4 regions of the Bacillus sp. M5A3_1b genome follow, and region 2 is predicted to be linked to each of the others. Evidence: riboswitches for the same ligand, from Rfam matches in the RefSeq annotation. Region 2 holds a riboswitch; each other region holds the start of a gene.

The links. A riboswitch is a leader RNA that binds a small molecule or an ion and turns the genes downstream of it on or off. The one in region 2 is predicted to bind S-adenosylmethionine.
Region 1: it holds a riboswitch for S-adenosylmethionine, as region 2 does, so the genes downstream of both, ACLBWW_RS25720 (MetQ/NlpA family ABC transporter substrate-binding protein) here and mtnK (S-methyl-5-thioribose kinase) in region 2, are expected to answer to the same signal.
Region 3: it holds a riboswitch for S-adenosylmethionine, as region 2 does, so the genes downstream of both, ACLBWW_RS18640 (M20 family metallopeptidase) here and mtnK (S-methyl-5-thioribose kinase) in region 2, are expected to answer to the same signal.
Region 4: it holds a riboswitch for S-adenosylmethionine, as region 2 does, so the genes downstream of both, metI (cystathionine gamma-synthase/O-acetylhomoserine thiolyase) here and mtnK (S-methyl-5-thioribose kinase) in region 2, are expected to answer to the same signal.

The regions. Positions count from the first base shown of each region.
Region 1 covers NZ_JBKEZY010000013.1:77,659-81,467, forward strand. The annotation lists gene ACLBWW_RS25705 (FAD-binding oxidoreductase) at 1-4, opposite strand, end outside; gene ACLBWW_RS25710 (DUF6612 family protein) at 129-893, opposite strand; gene ACLBWW_RS25715 (NAD(P)-dependent alcohol dehydrogenase) at 1,048-1,956, shown strand; SAM riboswitch class I at 2,037-2,151, shown strand; gene ACLBWW_RS25720 (MetQ/NlpA family ABC transporter substrate-binding protein) at 2,237-3,049, shown strand; gene ACLBWW_RS25725 (methionine ABC transporter ATP-binding protein) at 3,062-3,809, shown strand, end outside.
Region 2 covers NZ_JBKEZY010000001.1:348,957-352,765, reverse strand. The annotation lists gene ACLBWW_RS01755 (pyridoxal phosphate-dependent aminotransferase) at 1-863, opposite strand, end outside; gene ACLBWW_RS01750 (carbon-nitrogen family hydrolase) at 878-1,741, shown strand; SAM riboswitch class I at 1,813-1,955, shown strand; gene mtnK (S-methyl-5-thioribose kinase) at 2,046-3,227, shown strand; gene mtnA (S-methyl-5-thioribose-1-phosphate isomerase) at 3,224-3,809, shown strand, end outside.
Region 3 covers NZ_JBKEZY010000006.1:242,896-246,704, reverse strand. The annotation lists gene ACLBWW_RS18645 (TetR/AcrR family transcriptional regulator) at 1-49, opposite strand, end outside; gene ACLBWW_RS18640 (M20 family metallopeptidase) at 234-1,439, opposite strand; SAM riboswitch class I at 1,528-1,630, opposite strand; gene ACLBWW_RS18635 (AAA domain-containing protein) at 1,706-3,809, opposite strand, start outside.
Region 4 covers NZ_JBKEZY010000001.1:542,818-546,626, forward strand. The annotation lists gene ACLBWW_RS02885 (bifunctional homocysteine S-methyltransferase/methylenetetrahydrofolate reductase) at 1-219, opposite strand, end outside; SAM riboswitch class I at 290-399, opposite strand; SAM riboswitch class I at 603-712, shown strand; gene metI (cystathionine gamma-synthase/O-acetylhomoserine thiolyase) at 955-2,067, shown strand; gene metC (cystathionine beta-lyase) at 2,064-3,227, shown strand; gene ACLBWW_RS02900 (cysteine hydrolase family protein) at 3,390-3,809, shown strand, end outside.

The DNA.
Region 1 (3,809 bases), on a different contig from region 2:
TCAAATGACACTCTCCTTGTTTGAATTTCTTTCACTACATATTGTACATATTTTTCTAAGAAGAAAATATATTAGTAACGAAAAAAGAGAGATACCCTTACTCTTTTAGGCATCTCTCTTCAAATCAATTAATTCGTTACTGGCAACTGTATGGGATCAAATTTTTCATATGATGTATATTTTATATCCGTCATAATTTTTGCTTTCTCCTTACTATTTCTACTCACAACTATATCCAATTTTAATGATTCATATTTAAAATCTTTTGTGATCATATATTCTGCATCTATCTCTTCTACCTTTGCATTTTGTGCTTCTAATGCTTTCTTCTGCGTTTCACCTATACTACCTAAAATACTCTCTGCATCTTTTCCTTTTAACCTGACCTTTAATTTATATTTGTCTCCACTTTTTTCCATCTTCATTTTTTGTACAATTTCTGGTGGGATTTCTACATTCTCTTTCACACTCTTGGCTGCATTCATCCCACTAATATTTAATTTCTCTTCTGGTATAGATATAACTTCACCTGTATTAGGATTCTTCACTTGACCAACAATATTATCATTTACACCATAAATGATAATATCCGTACCCGAAACATTCATTTCAGCACGAGAACTCTTTGTTTTCAGCTCTATTTGTATTTTAGCCTTCATTATACTCAGTTCTTGTCCATCAGCCTTTATGTCCATATCCTGCATCACCGTTACATACTCTTCATTTTTTAAGTTCTCATACGCCTTATTAAAAATATCTTTTGCGGCTAAATCCTTCTCTTTCTTTACTGATGCCGTTTTGGGTTCACCCGTCTTCGATACTTTATCACTACTACACCCTACCCCTAAACCAATTGTAAGTAATAAACTAGAAGCTACTATAATTTTCTTCATAAAAATCCCCCTTTACCAAATAATACCACTTTTTCATCTGTTAAATCTATATGATTTCCAATGTCATTATTTAAATTCAGCTCTAAATAACAACATGTTTGATGAAAGGTTTAAATATGATGTAAATAAAAACAACGAAATTCGGGAGGTTATTATGAAAGCAATGATTTGCACAAAATATGGACCACCTAACGTTCTTCAGCTTCAAAATATAGAGAAACCTACACCTAAAAAGAACGAAGTATTAATTAAAATTCACGCAACAAGTGTATCGACTGGAGATTGTAGAATACGCGGTTTTAATAGTCCCCTCTTATTTTGGATTCCTATGCGGATCATATTAGGTTTCAGAAAACCGAGAAAACCTATACTTGGCGTAGAGTTATCCGGTGAAATCGAAGAAATAGGAACAGATGTAACCCAATTTAAAAAAGGAGATTCTATCTTTGCATTAACAGAACTAAACCTCGGTGGTTATGCCGAGTACACATGCGTACATGAAAGTGGATTAATAACATTAAAACCTACCAATGTGACGTATGAAGAAGCGGCAGTTATTCCTTTTGGTGGAACTTCAGCATTACATTTCCTGAGAAAGGGTTGTATAAAAAAAGGGCAACAAGTGCTCATATATGGTGCCTCAGGATCGGTAGGAACAGCTGCTGTACAACTTGCTAAATATTTCGGTGCAACCGTTACGGGTGTTTGTAGTAATTCAAATTTTGAACTCGTTCAATCTTTAGGAGCTGATAAAGTAATTGATTATACGAAAGAAGATTTTACTAAGAGGCGCGAGCGCTACGATATTATATTTGATGCAGTTGGAAAGTATAAAAAATCCCTTTGTACAAATGCATTAACACCCAATGGAAAATATGTATCTGTTAATGGAATGATGGCAAAGGTAAGTAAAGAGGATATGATTCTACTAAAAGAACTAACTGAAACAGAACATTTAAAACCTGTTATTGATAAAACTTACCGATTAGAAGAAATTGCTGAAGCTCATATGTATGTGGAAAAGGGACATAAGAAAGGTAACGTTTCTATTACCTTAAAATAAAATATATTCAGAAAATAACATTGACAATTCTTTTTGTAAGATTTACTATTAGTACCATATTAAAAAACTACATACACATACTCTTATCAAGAGTGGCGGAGGGACTGGCCCGATGATGCCCGGCAACCGAGCTTATGACGTATAAGCTAAGGTGCTAATTCCTGCAAAACGAGTTTTCGTTTTGGAAGATAAGAGAGGAACCTATTTTATCTATTCGGCACCTCTCTTATTTTTGAGAGGTGCTTTTTATTTTGGAACGTATATGAAGGGGGAACTATAGATGAGAAAAGTATTATTGAGCATTGTAAGTGGAGCGGTATTATTGTTAGGTGCATGTGGTGCTAATTCTGATAAAGAGGTAAAAGCATTAGATGAGAAAAAGATTACTGTCGGTGTAACAGGTGGACCACATGAACAAATTTTTGAAAAGGTAAAAGAAGTGGCAGCGAAAGACGGACTCGAGATTGATGTAAAAGTATTTAATGATTATGTAGCACCGAACGTATCTTTAGATGAAAAAAGCCTCGATGTAAATAGCTATCAAACGAAATCATATTTAGACGTATTTAAAGCGGAACGTAATATGAAATTAACTGAAGTATTTTCAACAGTAACATTCCCTATGGGCGTATATTCTAAAGACATAAAAGATGTAAAAGACTTAAAAGAGGGCGACGCAATCGCTGTACCAAATGATCCAACGAATGAACTTCGAGCTTTAAAGCTATTTGAAAAAGCAGGCGTTTTAAAAGTGGATCCAAAGGCTACAGAAAAAGCGACTGCGAAAGATGTAATTGAAAATCCAAAAAATTTAAAGATTGTTGAATTAGAGGCATCTCAATTACCGACACAACTAAGTGAAGTGAAAGCAGCTGCAATTAATACAAACTTTGCATTAGGTGCAAAATTAAGCCCTGCGAAAGATTCTATTTTCCGTGAAGGAAAAGATTCACCATATGTAAACTGGGTCGTTGTTCGTACTGAAAATAAAGATGATGCTGTTGTAAATAAATTAAAGAAAGCTTATCAATCTAAAGAAGTAAAAGAATTTATCGAGAAAAAATTTGATGGTTCAGTTTTACCATCTTGGTAGGAGCTGACGATAATGATTGAATTAAAAAATGTATCCAAAGTATTTACAACAAAAAAAGGGAATGTAGAAGCTCTTAAACCTACTTCCCTTCAAGTAAAAAAGGGCGAAGTATTTGGAATCATTGGATATAGTGGCGCTGGTAAAAGTACATTAATTCGATGTGTAAATTTATTAGAAAAACCAACGACAGGAAATATCATTGTAAACGGCCAAGACTTAACAACTTTATCAGCAAAAGAACTAGCAAAATCGAGACAAAAAATCGGAATGATTTTTCAAGGATTCAACTTACTTAAAACTGTGACAGTTTATGAAAATATCGCATTACCGTTACGTCTATCTGGTCTTCCCAAAAATGAAATTGAAAAAAGGGTAGAAAAGTATTTACGTATTGTCGATCTTTTTAACCGAAAAGATGCATATCCGAGCGAACTTTCTGGCGGCCAGAAGCAACGTGTTGCCATTGCACGTGCACTATCACATGAACCGGAAGTGTTATTAAGCGACGAAGCAACGAGTGCTTTGGATCCAGAAACAACTGAATCTATTCTCGACCTATTATTAAAGATTAATGAAGAAATCGGGATCACAATTTTATTAATTACACATGAAATGAATGTTATCCAGCGTATATGTGACCGAGTTGCTGTTATGGAACATGGAGCAGTAGTTGAAAGCGGGACTGTGAAGGATATCTTCACAAACCCACAGCATACAACAACAAAGAAATTCGTAAACAGTGCATTTGCAGCTAAAATTC
Region 2 (3,809 bases):
CTTAATAGTGCTTCGCGGGCAGCATCTTGAACTGCACCAAAAATACTAACATACATATGATCTTGTAATAAGTTAATTGTCTCAATCACACTTTCATTCCCCACAGCAAAAGCGATGCGCCATCCAGCCATATTGAAAGTTTTCGATAGAGTGTAAATTTCAATACCTGTATTTTTAGCACCGTCTGCTTGCAAGAAACTAACAGGTTTTTGACCATCGAATCCAATAGCACCGTAAGCAAAATCATGAACGACTAATATATTATGTTCATTAGCAAAATGAATGGTTTCATCAAAGAAACCTTTTGATGCAGTAGCACCGGTAGGATTATTTGGATAGTTTAAAAACATTAACTTTGCACGCTCAGCGGTAGTGGCATCAATTTTTGTATAATCTGGTAAAAAATTATTTTCTGCAATAAGCGGCATTGTTTCAAATTGTGCTTTTGCTAAAGCAACTCCTGATAAATAATCTGGATAGCCTGGATCTGGAACGAGAATAGTATCACCAGGGTTTGTAAAACAAAGTGGTAATTCTACTAATCCAGCTTTTCCACCAAACAAAATAGCAACTTCTGTTTTTGGATTTACTACTACATCATATTCGCGTTGATAGAATGTTGCCACGGCTTCTTTTAAACTTTCGTGTCCGCGAAATGGCGGATATTTATGATGAATGGTCTTTTCAGCAGCATCTTGTAAAGCTTTTACGATATGCTGCGGTGTTGGTTGATCTGGATTACCTTGACCTAGATTAATAACATCGTGACCAGCTGCAACGACTTTGTTAACTTTTGCAACAAGTGAAGCAAAAAATTGTGTAGGCAATGATGTTACTATCTCAGAAGGTTGAAATAATTTCATACTTTCCACCTCTTTTGAAAGTTGTTACAATTCTAGTGACAAATGATATAATCTTTCCAGTATTTTGTAAAGAAAAAATTAAGAATGGGGCTGACAAAATGAAAGTCGCATGTATTCAAATGGATATTGTCTTTGGAGATGTAGAAAAGAATATTGAGAATGCTAAAAATAAAATAAGCGAAGCGATGAAGGAAAGACCAGATGTGATTGTCTTACCAGAACTATGGACAACGGGATATGATTTAACGAGGCTTATTGAAATTGCAGATAGGGATGGATTGCAAACGAAAGAAAAGCTGAAAGAATGGTCGAAGCAATATGGTGTACATATTGTCGGTGGGTCTATAGCGAAGCAAACAGAACAAGGTGTTACAAATACAATGTATGTGGTAAACAAGGAAGGAGAACTGGTCAATGAATATAGTAAAGTGCATTTATTTCAGCTTATGGATGAACATAAATATTTAATCGCTGGAAATAGTACAGGTGAATTTAAGTTAGATGATGTAGAGTGCGCCGGCACAATTTGTTATGATATTCGTTTTCCAGAGTGGATGCGCGTTCATACTGCGAAAGGTGCAAAAGTTTTATTTGTTGTAGCAGAATGGCCATTGGTTCGTTTAGCGCATTGGCGTTTGTTATTGCAAGCAAGAGCAGTTGAAAATCAGTGTTATGTTGTTGCATGTAATAGGGCAGGAAAGGATCCGAATAATGAGTTTGCCGGTCATTCTTTAATTGTCGATCCTTGGGGCGAAGTTGTTGTAGAAGCGAATGAAGAAGAATCAATTTTATTTGGAGAGCTTCATTTTGAGAAAATTAAAGAAGTACGCAAAGGAATTCCAGTTTTTGCAGATCGTCGTCCAGAATTATACAAATAAAATGTTGACAAGTGATTTTTATTCTTGGTATAGTCTTCAACATAAAGTTAAAAATTCAAAAAATTATACAACTCTTATCAAGAGCAGGTGGAGGGATTTGGCCCGATGAAGCCCAGCAACCGACCGTAATACCATTGTGAAATGGGGCGTTTATTTACGCCAAAAGGCACGGTGCTAATTCCAGCAGAAAGTAAACCTTTCTGGCAGATAAGAGGGGAGAAGATAAACTTCAAACCTCTTTCTTTGTGGAAAGAGGTTTTTCTACGTCAGAAAAACCTCTGAATTAAAAAAGGGGGAGAAGACGATGGGATATTATTCATTAACTGAAACGACAGCTATACAATATGCGAAAGAACACGGTTATTTTGAAAGGAAAGCAAATGTAGTTTGTCATGAAATTGGAGATGGAAATTTAAATTACGTGTTCAAATTAGATGATGGAGAGAAGTCTATTATAATAAAACAAGCACTGCCATATGCGAAAGTAGTTGGTGAGAGCTGGCCACTGTCTATAAAAAGAGCGACGATTGAAAGTAAAGCATTACAAATTTTTGCGAAGTATGTGCCGGAATATGTGCCGGTAGTGTACAGTCATGATGAAGAGTTAGCAGTAACAGTCATAGAAGATCTATCAAGGCTAACAATTGCAAGAAAAGGATTAATAGATGGAGAGGAGTACCCGCTTTTATCCCAACATATTGGTCGCTTTCTAGCACATGTGTTGTTTTATACTTCAGATTTCGGTTTACAATCAGAAGAGAAAAGGGTACTAGAAGGTGCATTTGTAAACCCAGATCTTAGTAAAATCACGGAAGATTTAGTGTTTACAGATCCGTTTAGTCATTATGATACGAATGATTATGAACCAGAGTTACAACTAGCGGTGGATGAACTGTGGAGTGACAAAAATTTAAAATTAAAAGTAGCACAGTATAAATATAAGTTCTTAACAAGAAAAGAAGCGCTTATTCATGGTGATTTACATACTGGTAGTATTTTTTCATCACCTGCTGAAACGAAAGTAATTGATCCAGAATTTGCAACATATGGTCCATTTGGATTTGATCTTGGCCAATTTATTGCAAATTTATTATTAAATGCACTATCCCGTGAAGAGGAAAAAAGAAGTGTGCTATTTTTCCATATTGAGAAAACATGGAGTTATTTTGTAGAAGCTTTTACGAAGTTATGGATTGGAGAAGGTGTAGAAGCATATACGAAAGAGAAACAATGGTTGCCAATTATTTTGCAAAATATTTTTACAGATGCCATTGGATTTGCCGGATGTGAGCTTATCCGTAGAACAATTGGCTTAGCGCATGTAGCTGATTTAGATGGAATAGCAAATAAAGAAACGAGAATTCAAGCTAAGAAACAAGCGTTATCCTTAGGTAAAGAACTAATAAAATATGAATCTAAGAGTGCTGATATTCAACTGTTCCGAACATTATTTCAACAGACAGTTTCTGGAGGGATAAAAGCATGAGTACAATTGTTACTGTTCCGAGATCTGTCAGTTGGAAAGGTGATGCCATTGCAGTATTAAATCAAACAAAGTTGCCGCATAGTACAGAATACAAAACATTAACGACGATTGAAGAGGTATGGAAAAGTATTGTCATGCTAGAAGTACGAGGAGCACCTGCAATTGGAATTGTAGCTGCATTTAGCTTGGCACTTGCATCAAAAAAATATAATACTGTACATATGGAAGAATTTCAAAAGAAGTTTAATAGAGATTGTAATTATTTAGGAACGTCACGCCCAACAGCAGTCAATTTATTTTGGGCAATCGATCGCATGAGAGAATCAATTCGAGAAATTACTACAATAAAAGAAACACAAAAAAAATTAGAAGAAGAAGCGCTTCTCATTCAGCAAGAAGATGAAGCAGTATGCCGGAGTATTGGAGAACATGCATTAACATGTTTTAAAGATGGTGATCACATTTTAACAATTTGTAACGCTGGAAGCATTGCAACTGCTAGATATGGTACTGCATTAGCACCGTTTTATATTGGGAAAGAAAAAGGTGTACGTTTACATGCGTATGCGTGTGAAACGAGAC
Region 3 (3,809 bases), on a different contig from region 2:
TTTCTAAAAATAATGTTGCAGCTACTTCAATCACACGTTTTTGATTCATTAATTTTACCTTTGTCATAACTAGAACTATATAGTACTAGTTTAAACATTGCAAGTATTTATGTTCATTTAGAAAAAAGTTTGATTAAAAAATTCTACTAATATTGATTTTACTGCAAAAAAATCTTAGCATCAGTGTTACGCAAAAAAGAAAAGGAGTGGATCCCCCCACTCCCTTTAACCATCTACCCCTGATTCCTCTGCGCCTCTCTAAACTCTTCCTTCACCTTCTCTAACAGCCCTTCTTCCGTAATTAATCGATACGCTGTATGTGCTAGTGCTTTTGCGGATGTAATTAATGCTTTATCTCCTAATTCTGAACGTGCTGCTTCTCTAAATTCATTCGTATGCGCAATTAAATCGTCTGGACCGATTTTAATGTACGGATGAATGGTCGGTACGACTTGGCTTACGTTTCCTGCGTCTGTTGAGCCAATGCCAAATCTTTCTTTCCGATTTACGTCTTCACCTTGTAATTCTAGTTCTTCGGCTACGACGTCATTAAATGTTTTTGTTACGAGTAGTTCATCGATTTCATTTTGGAATTGATGAATTTTCACTTTCGTACCTGTTGCTAACGCTGCTCCTTGGGCGATATTTTTTACTTTTTTTGTTACTTCCGCACATCTTTTTCTCGTCGCTGCGCGGATGAAGAACCTTGCTGCAGCGTAGTCAGGAATAATGTTAGGTGCTTTTCCGCCTTCTGTAATAACGCCATGAATTTTCACATCTGACGGAAGTTGTTGGCGAAGTGCGTTAATGCTGTTATACAGCTGAATAATCGCATCTAATGCGTTAATTCCTTCTTCCGGTGAAGCTGCGGCATGAGCTGTTTTTCCGTAAAAATGAAAATCAAGTGGATCGACTGCTAATGAAGGGCTCGTTGGCGCTGTTTTTCCGCTCGGATGAATCATAAGTGCCGCATCAATATCTTTAAATAAACCCGCTTTTACATAACTCGCTTTCGCACTACCATTTGGTCCGCCTTCTTCAGCTGGCGTTCCAAACACGACAACTTCTCCGCCAATTTCTTCAAGCGTTTCTGATAATGCGATTGCAGCCGCAACGCTAATTGTGCCAATTAAATTGTGACCACACGCATGACCTAGTCCTGGTAAAGCGTCATACTCAGCTAAAAATGCGATAACTGGTCCTTGTTTTCCTGAACTTTTTCGCGCGATAAAACCTGTTTCATGTCCAGCTATATTGTGTTGTAATTGAAATCCTGCACTCCCTAGCAATAAACTTAACGTTCTTGATGCGTAAAACTCTTGGTTACCAATCTCCGGATTCGCATGAATATCGTGACTTGTTTCTATGTACTTTTCCTTATTTCTTTCAATACTCTCTTCAATTGTTTTTCTTTGTGACGTTACTCCAGTCGCTCCCATTTTTCTTCCCCCTTATATTTTCACGTAAAAAAGCCTCTTTCTAAAAGATAGAAAGAGGCTTCTGCATATACAGTCAAAATGAGCTTCTTTCTTATCTTTCAAGTTACCTTGCTGGAATTGGCACAGTATTCATAAAAGAATCCGCTGCCGAGGTGTCATAGGGCCAGTCCCTCAACCTCTCATGATAAGAATTTTCATAAGATTATATTAAATTATATTCATTCTATGTTCATTCCGATTAAAAGTCAAGGAATTCCTATCCGAATTTACCGAATATCTAAAAACCCTTTTAATACACCAATTGTTTCTGGTGCTTGCAGTCTTGCACATACGTATGGAAATTCGGTACTACCTTCAAACATCATTTGAGATGTGAGCGGTGCGCCTGCCCAGAAGATTTCATCATCGATTACGATAAACGGGAATGCTTTATTTTGTCTTTGTAACTTTACATTTTTTAATGGAACTGGTCCATCACTATACACCGTTACTTGCGCATTCGTACGCATTAATACTTGCCATACTCGTTTATCCACTTGCTTTGTACTCGGAAGTGAAATAATAATTTTTCGTTTTGCCGCTAAAATATCTTTCAATAATCCTTTTGGCTCTTCAAGATTCATTTCCATAAACCAGCGTAAACGTTTCGAAATTTTTCGTTCCCATAATTGTCTTGATGTTGTACGATCATACACATCTCCGTGACGTTCTATATGAGCTGTTAATTGTGATAACGCTTGTTTTCTCGAAAGGTTTTTACGCATATAATGACAATCTGATAATTGAATGAACTTCCCTCTCGCCCTTGTCACTGCAACGTTGACGAGGCGATGATTTTTATGGTCAAAGAATAACACGCCAGGTCGTTCTTGCGGATAACTATCAACCGTATCAAATATCATCATATCTCTTTCCGAACCTTGGAATTTATGAACTGTTGCCGCTAAAACTGGTATGTTTTGATATTTCGTTCTCTGCAACATTTCTCTAATACACGTTGATAAAAAGCGGGATTGTGCCCTGTAAGGTGTAACAACACCGATCGATTGTACACCATCTAACAGTCCGATTAACATCATTTGCATCGCTACTAAACCAGACATAATGTTAAATCGAGAACCAGAAGCAGCGTCCTTTAACGAAAAAGCTCCCATTAAGCTCGTATCAAATAAAACACTTGCCTCATTTGCGAACGGTTGCAATCGCGCAAGTTCCTTACGCTCTGAAACAGACGGATGGTCGTATACTCTATTTTTATAAATAAATGAGTTTGTAAACTTCGATATATCCGCATGCATACGCCTTTGTTCCTGCAACATAAATAGGTTCGGATGTGCTTCTGATTTATTGACAGAATCAACAATCCCGGCATGGTAAAACATATCTTCCCCGAGCCATTTTCGAACGAGTTCATGGTTCGCCATCGCAATTGGAGGTAACTGTAAAAAGTCCCCACAAACGACGATACGTTTTCCAAGTGACGCAGCTAATGCAATTTGCGGAACATATGCCATACTCACTTCATCTACGACAACTAAATCAAATGTACGCTCATAAATAAGTGAATCAATGGCACATTTCGATAAAGTTGCGCCAATTACTTTTGCATTTTCAATGTATTCTTTTTCTACTTCTTTAATTTTCGCTTTTTGCTTTCGAAGATCACTTTCAATCTCTTGTATACGCTTCTTATCAGCAGAAGTCGCTTTATATGATAAAATCTTTTCACGAAGATCTTGTCGTGTTTCCTCTAAGTAGAGTCTTTCTTCTCCCCATGATCCGTTCGTCGTTTCAACTAACTTAGACGCAAGTAACGTTTCATGATTTCGTATATGTTCATGTTGACTATAACCGTAGCGAACAATTTCGCCAGGCGTCCATTTCTTTTTCTTCTCAATTTGCTTCGTTACTTCACTCATTAATACGTCCACTGCCGCATTACTATGAGCTAATACAAGTACCGATTTTCCTTTTTGATAATGCGCCGAAATAATACGTGATAAATTGTAAGACTTCCCTGTTCCAGGTGGTCCCCACACGTACGTTGTCGGATTGTAAAACGAACGATACGCCAATTCATTTTTCGGATTTTTCATCTTCTCAATATGTTTCGGACTGCTCGTCCCATCAACAAGACGCTTTATACGATTACGTTTTAGCTTATCTTTATGTGCCTCTTTCAATCGCTCTTGTAGTTGCTCTAACAATTGCCACGGTTCACTGTATAAAACAGCTTCTCGTATTTCACCTTGTATATAATCATTTAATTTCAGTTCTATTTCTAATCCATGTACAGATAATACTTCTCCTGTCGCTTCCTCACCATCAAACTCAATTCGAATTGGTGAACCTTCCGGTAAGCTTACTTCC
Region 4 (3,809 bases), 190 kb from region 2:
ACCATACATACGTAATTTCGCTTCATTTGCTCCGTACGTATTTGTTTGAATCACATCAGCCCCAGCAGCTACATATTGCTTATGAATCGATATAATTAAATCTGGATCAGATATATTCAATTCTTCAAAACTACTTTGCAAACCATGTGAATGTAATAACGTCCCAACCGCACCATCACCTATTACAATTCCTTTTGATAATAAATCTAGTAATTTCACAAATCTCCCTCATTTCTATCAATATAAAAACCCCCTCTTCACTTTGAAGAGGGGGACATAATTGTTCCTCCTCTTATTATGCAAAACATTCGTTTTGCAGGTATTAGCACCGTTTCAAACATTTCGTTTGAAGGTTGCTGGGTTTCACAGGGCCTTTCCCTCCACCGCTCTCAATAAGAGTTTGTCTTTATTATTTTATTTATGTAGCTAAAAGGAAATACGTTCCCCTTTTAACAATGTTTGTTAATTTTTTAATAAATTTAGCATGCACAAATGCAAAAGTCAATGACACTTGCGGAAAAATAAAAATTATTTAAAATAAAGTTGCAATTCAATTATCTTTTGTTGTAAAGTTAAAAACATAATAAAATTTCATACGAACATTCTTATCTAGAGAGGTAGAGGGACTGGCCCTTTGACGCCTCAGCAACCATTAACATTTGTTAATAAGGTGCTAATTCCAGCAAATTGTGAAAGATTTGACAGATGAGAAGAAGACTCTATTCAAACCGAAAGCCTTCTTCTTTAGAAGGCTTTTTTTATTTTCCCCCGCTATTTGAGGGCAGTAAGATTCCCAACTCAAAATTCAGCTGGAACAAAGAAGTTAGGTGGGAATCAACTGCCCGTAAAAGCTCGATTGGTGAGGGCTGATAATCAGTGGGGATGAATCCCTCACTGATTAAAGTTTCACTTTACATTCACTTAATTGTTAATTTAAAAAGGAGGAATTTTCACATGTCAACTATTGAAACAAAACTAGCACAAATCGGAAACCGGAGCGAAACTACAACAGGAACTGTTAACCCACCTGTTTATTTTTCAACTGCTTATCGTCATGACGGAATTGGTAACTCTACTGGCTTTGACTATTCACGAACTGGCAATCCAACTCGTGGTCTTTTAGAGCAGGCAATCGCAGACTTAGAATATGGTGAACAAGGTTATGCCTGTAGTTCAGGGATGGCAGCTGTTCTCCTCGTCCTCTCCCTATTCCGTTCTGGAGACGAACTTATTGTATCTGAAGATTTATACGGGGGCACTTATCGATTATTTTCTGAGCACGAAAAAAAGTGGAATGTTCGATGTAGATACGTAAATACACAATCCATTAAACAAATTGAGCAAGCTATCACAACTGAAACGAAAGCTATTTTCATAGAAACTCCAACTAATCCGTTAATGCAAGTTACTGATATTGCCGCTGTCGCAACTGTAGCGAAAAGACACGGACTACTTCTTATTGTAGACAACACATTCTATACGCCTTATATACAGCAGCCATTAACAGAAGGTGCCGACATTGTACTTCATAGCGCAACGAAATATTTAGGAGGACATAACGATGTCCTAAGCGGACTTGTCGTTGCAAAAGGAAAGGAACTTTGTGAGGAAATCGCTCATTATCATAATGCCTCTGGTGCGGTCTTAAGTCCATTTGACTCATGGCTATTAATTCGTGGTATGAAAACGTTAGCGCTTCGCATGAGACAACATGAAGAAAATGCAAAAGCAGTTGTTGCTTATTTAAATGATGAAGACGGGGTGACAGATGTATTTTATCCTGGAAGAGGTGGCATGATCTCATTTCGTCTGAAAGATGAAACATGGATTAATCCATTCTTACAATCTTTATCCTTAATTACATTTGCTGAAAGTCTTGGTGGTGTTGAAAGTTTAATGACGTATCCAGCAACGCAAACACACGCTGATATTCCTGAAGAAATCAGAACAGCAAACGGTGTATGTAATCGTCTTCTGCGATTTTCCGTTGGCATTGAAAATAGTAACGATTTAATTCAAGACTTAAAGCAAGCCATTAAACTTGTAAAAGAAGGGGTAAGAATATGAGTTATTCTATAGATACACTCTTACTGCACAACCAATATAAACATGACTCACAAACAGGAGCTGTTAACGTTCCCATCTATAATACATCAACATTCCATCAGTTTGATGTAGATACGTTCGGAAAATATGACTATAGTCGCTCTGGTAATCCAACTCGTGAAGCTCTTGAAGATATCATTGCTTTATTAGAAGGAGGAACAAAGGGATTTGCCTTCGCATCAGGAATTGCAGCGATTTCTACTGCATTCCTCCTTCTTTCACAAGGCGATCACGTACTCATTTCAGAAGACGTATACGGAGGAACTTACCGAATTATAACTGAAGTGCTCTCCCGTTACGGTGTGTCACATACATTTGTTGATATGACAAATGTAGAAGAAATAAAGCAAAACATTAAGCCAAACACAAAACTCTTTTATGTGGAAACACCCTCTAATCCACTTTTAAAAGTGACAGATATTCGTGCTGTTTCTAAACTTGCAAAATCTATTGACGCCCTTACTTTTGTTGATAATACATTTTTGACACCACTATTCCAGAAACCACTTGATCTTGGCGCCGATGTCGTTCTTCATAGTGCCACAAAATTCATTGCCGGTCATAGTGATGTTACTGCCGGATTAGCGGTTGTAAAAGATGCCGAACTCGCTCAAAAACTTGGATTTTTACAAAATGCATTCGGCGCTATTTTAGGTCCTCAAGATTGTTCTCTCGTACTTCGCGGTCTAAAAACATTGCATGTACGTCTTGAGCATTCAGCTGCAAACGCCAATAAAATTGCACATTATTTACAAGAGCACGCTAAAGTTAAAAATGTCTATTATCCTGGCTTACAAACACATCTTGGATTTGATATTCAACAATCTCAAGCTACATCAGCCGGAGCTGTCCTATCTTTCACTTTACAATCAGAAGACGCACTCCGCCAATTTTTATCAAAAGTAAAATTACCTGTCTTTGCAGTTAGTTTAGGAGCTGTCGAATCGATTCTTTCCTACCCAGCTAAAATGTCACATGCAGCATTGTCGCAAGAAGCTCGTGATGAAAGAGGGATTTCTAATTCATTACTTCGGTTATCCGTCGGCCTTGAAAATGTTGACGATTTAATATCCGATTTTGAAAATGCCCTTTCTTATGTAGAAGAACCTGTAAATGCATAGAACGAACAGAAGATATGAAATTAAGTTTTCATATCTTCTTTTTTATACCGTTAAGTATATTTTTTACTTTTCGTATAGTCCATAAAAAAGCAAAAGAGCACCATCTATTTCTAAATAATGAATTAATTGATATATTAAGAAGTAAAAAAGGGGGCAAAAATAATGGATATTTGTGCAGATGTTTTAATCGTTATCGATTTACAAAATGGAGTATGTTATAGCGAAGAGCATTTATTCGATTTACAAAATTTACTTACAAAAGTAAATAAAAGAATTTCTTCATACAGAAAATCAAATAAACCCATCATTTTTATTCAACATTGTGACGATGATTTAGTACCCGAAAAAGAACTTTGGGCTATTCATGCTGATCTAGATGTTCAGGAACAAGATTTTTTTGTAAGAAAAACACATGCCAATTCATTTTATAAAACAAACTTGAAAGAGATTTTAGAACAATTATCTGTACACCGTATTGAATTTTGTGGTGCCCAAACAGAGTACTGTATGGATGCTACGATTAGATTTTCCCATGGACTAGAATACGAAAACTTCATGGTACAGAAAGCAACCTCTACGTTA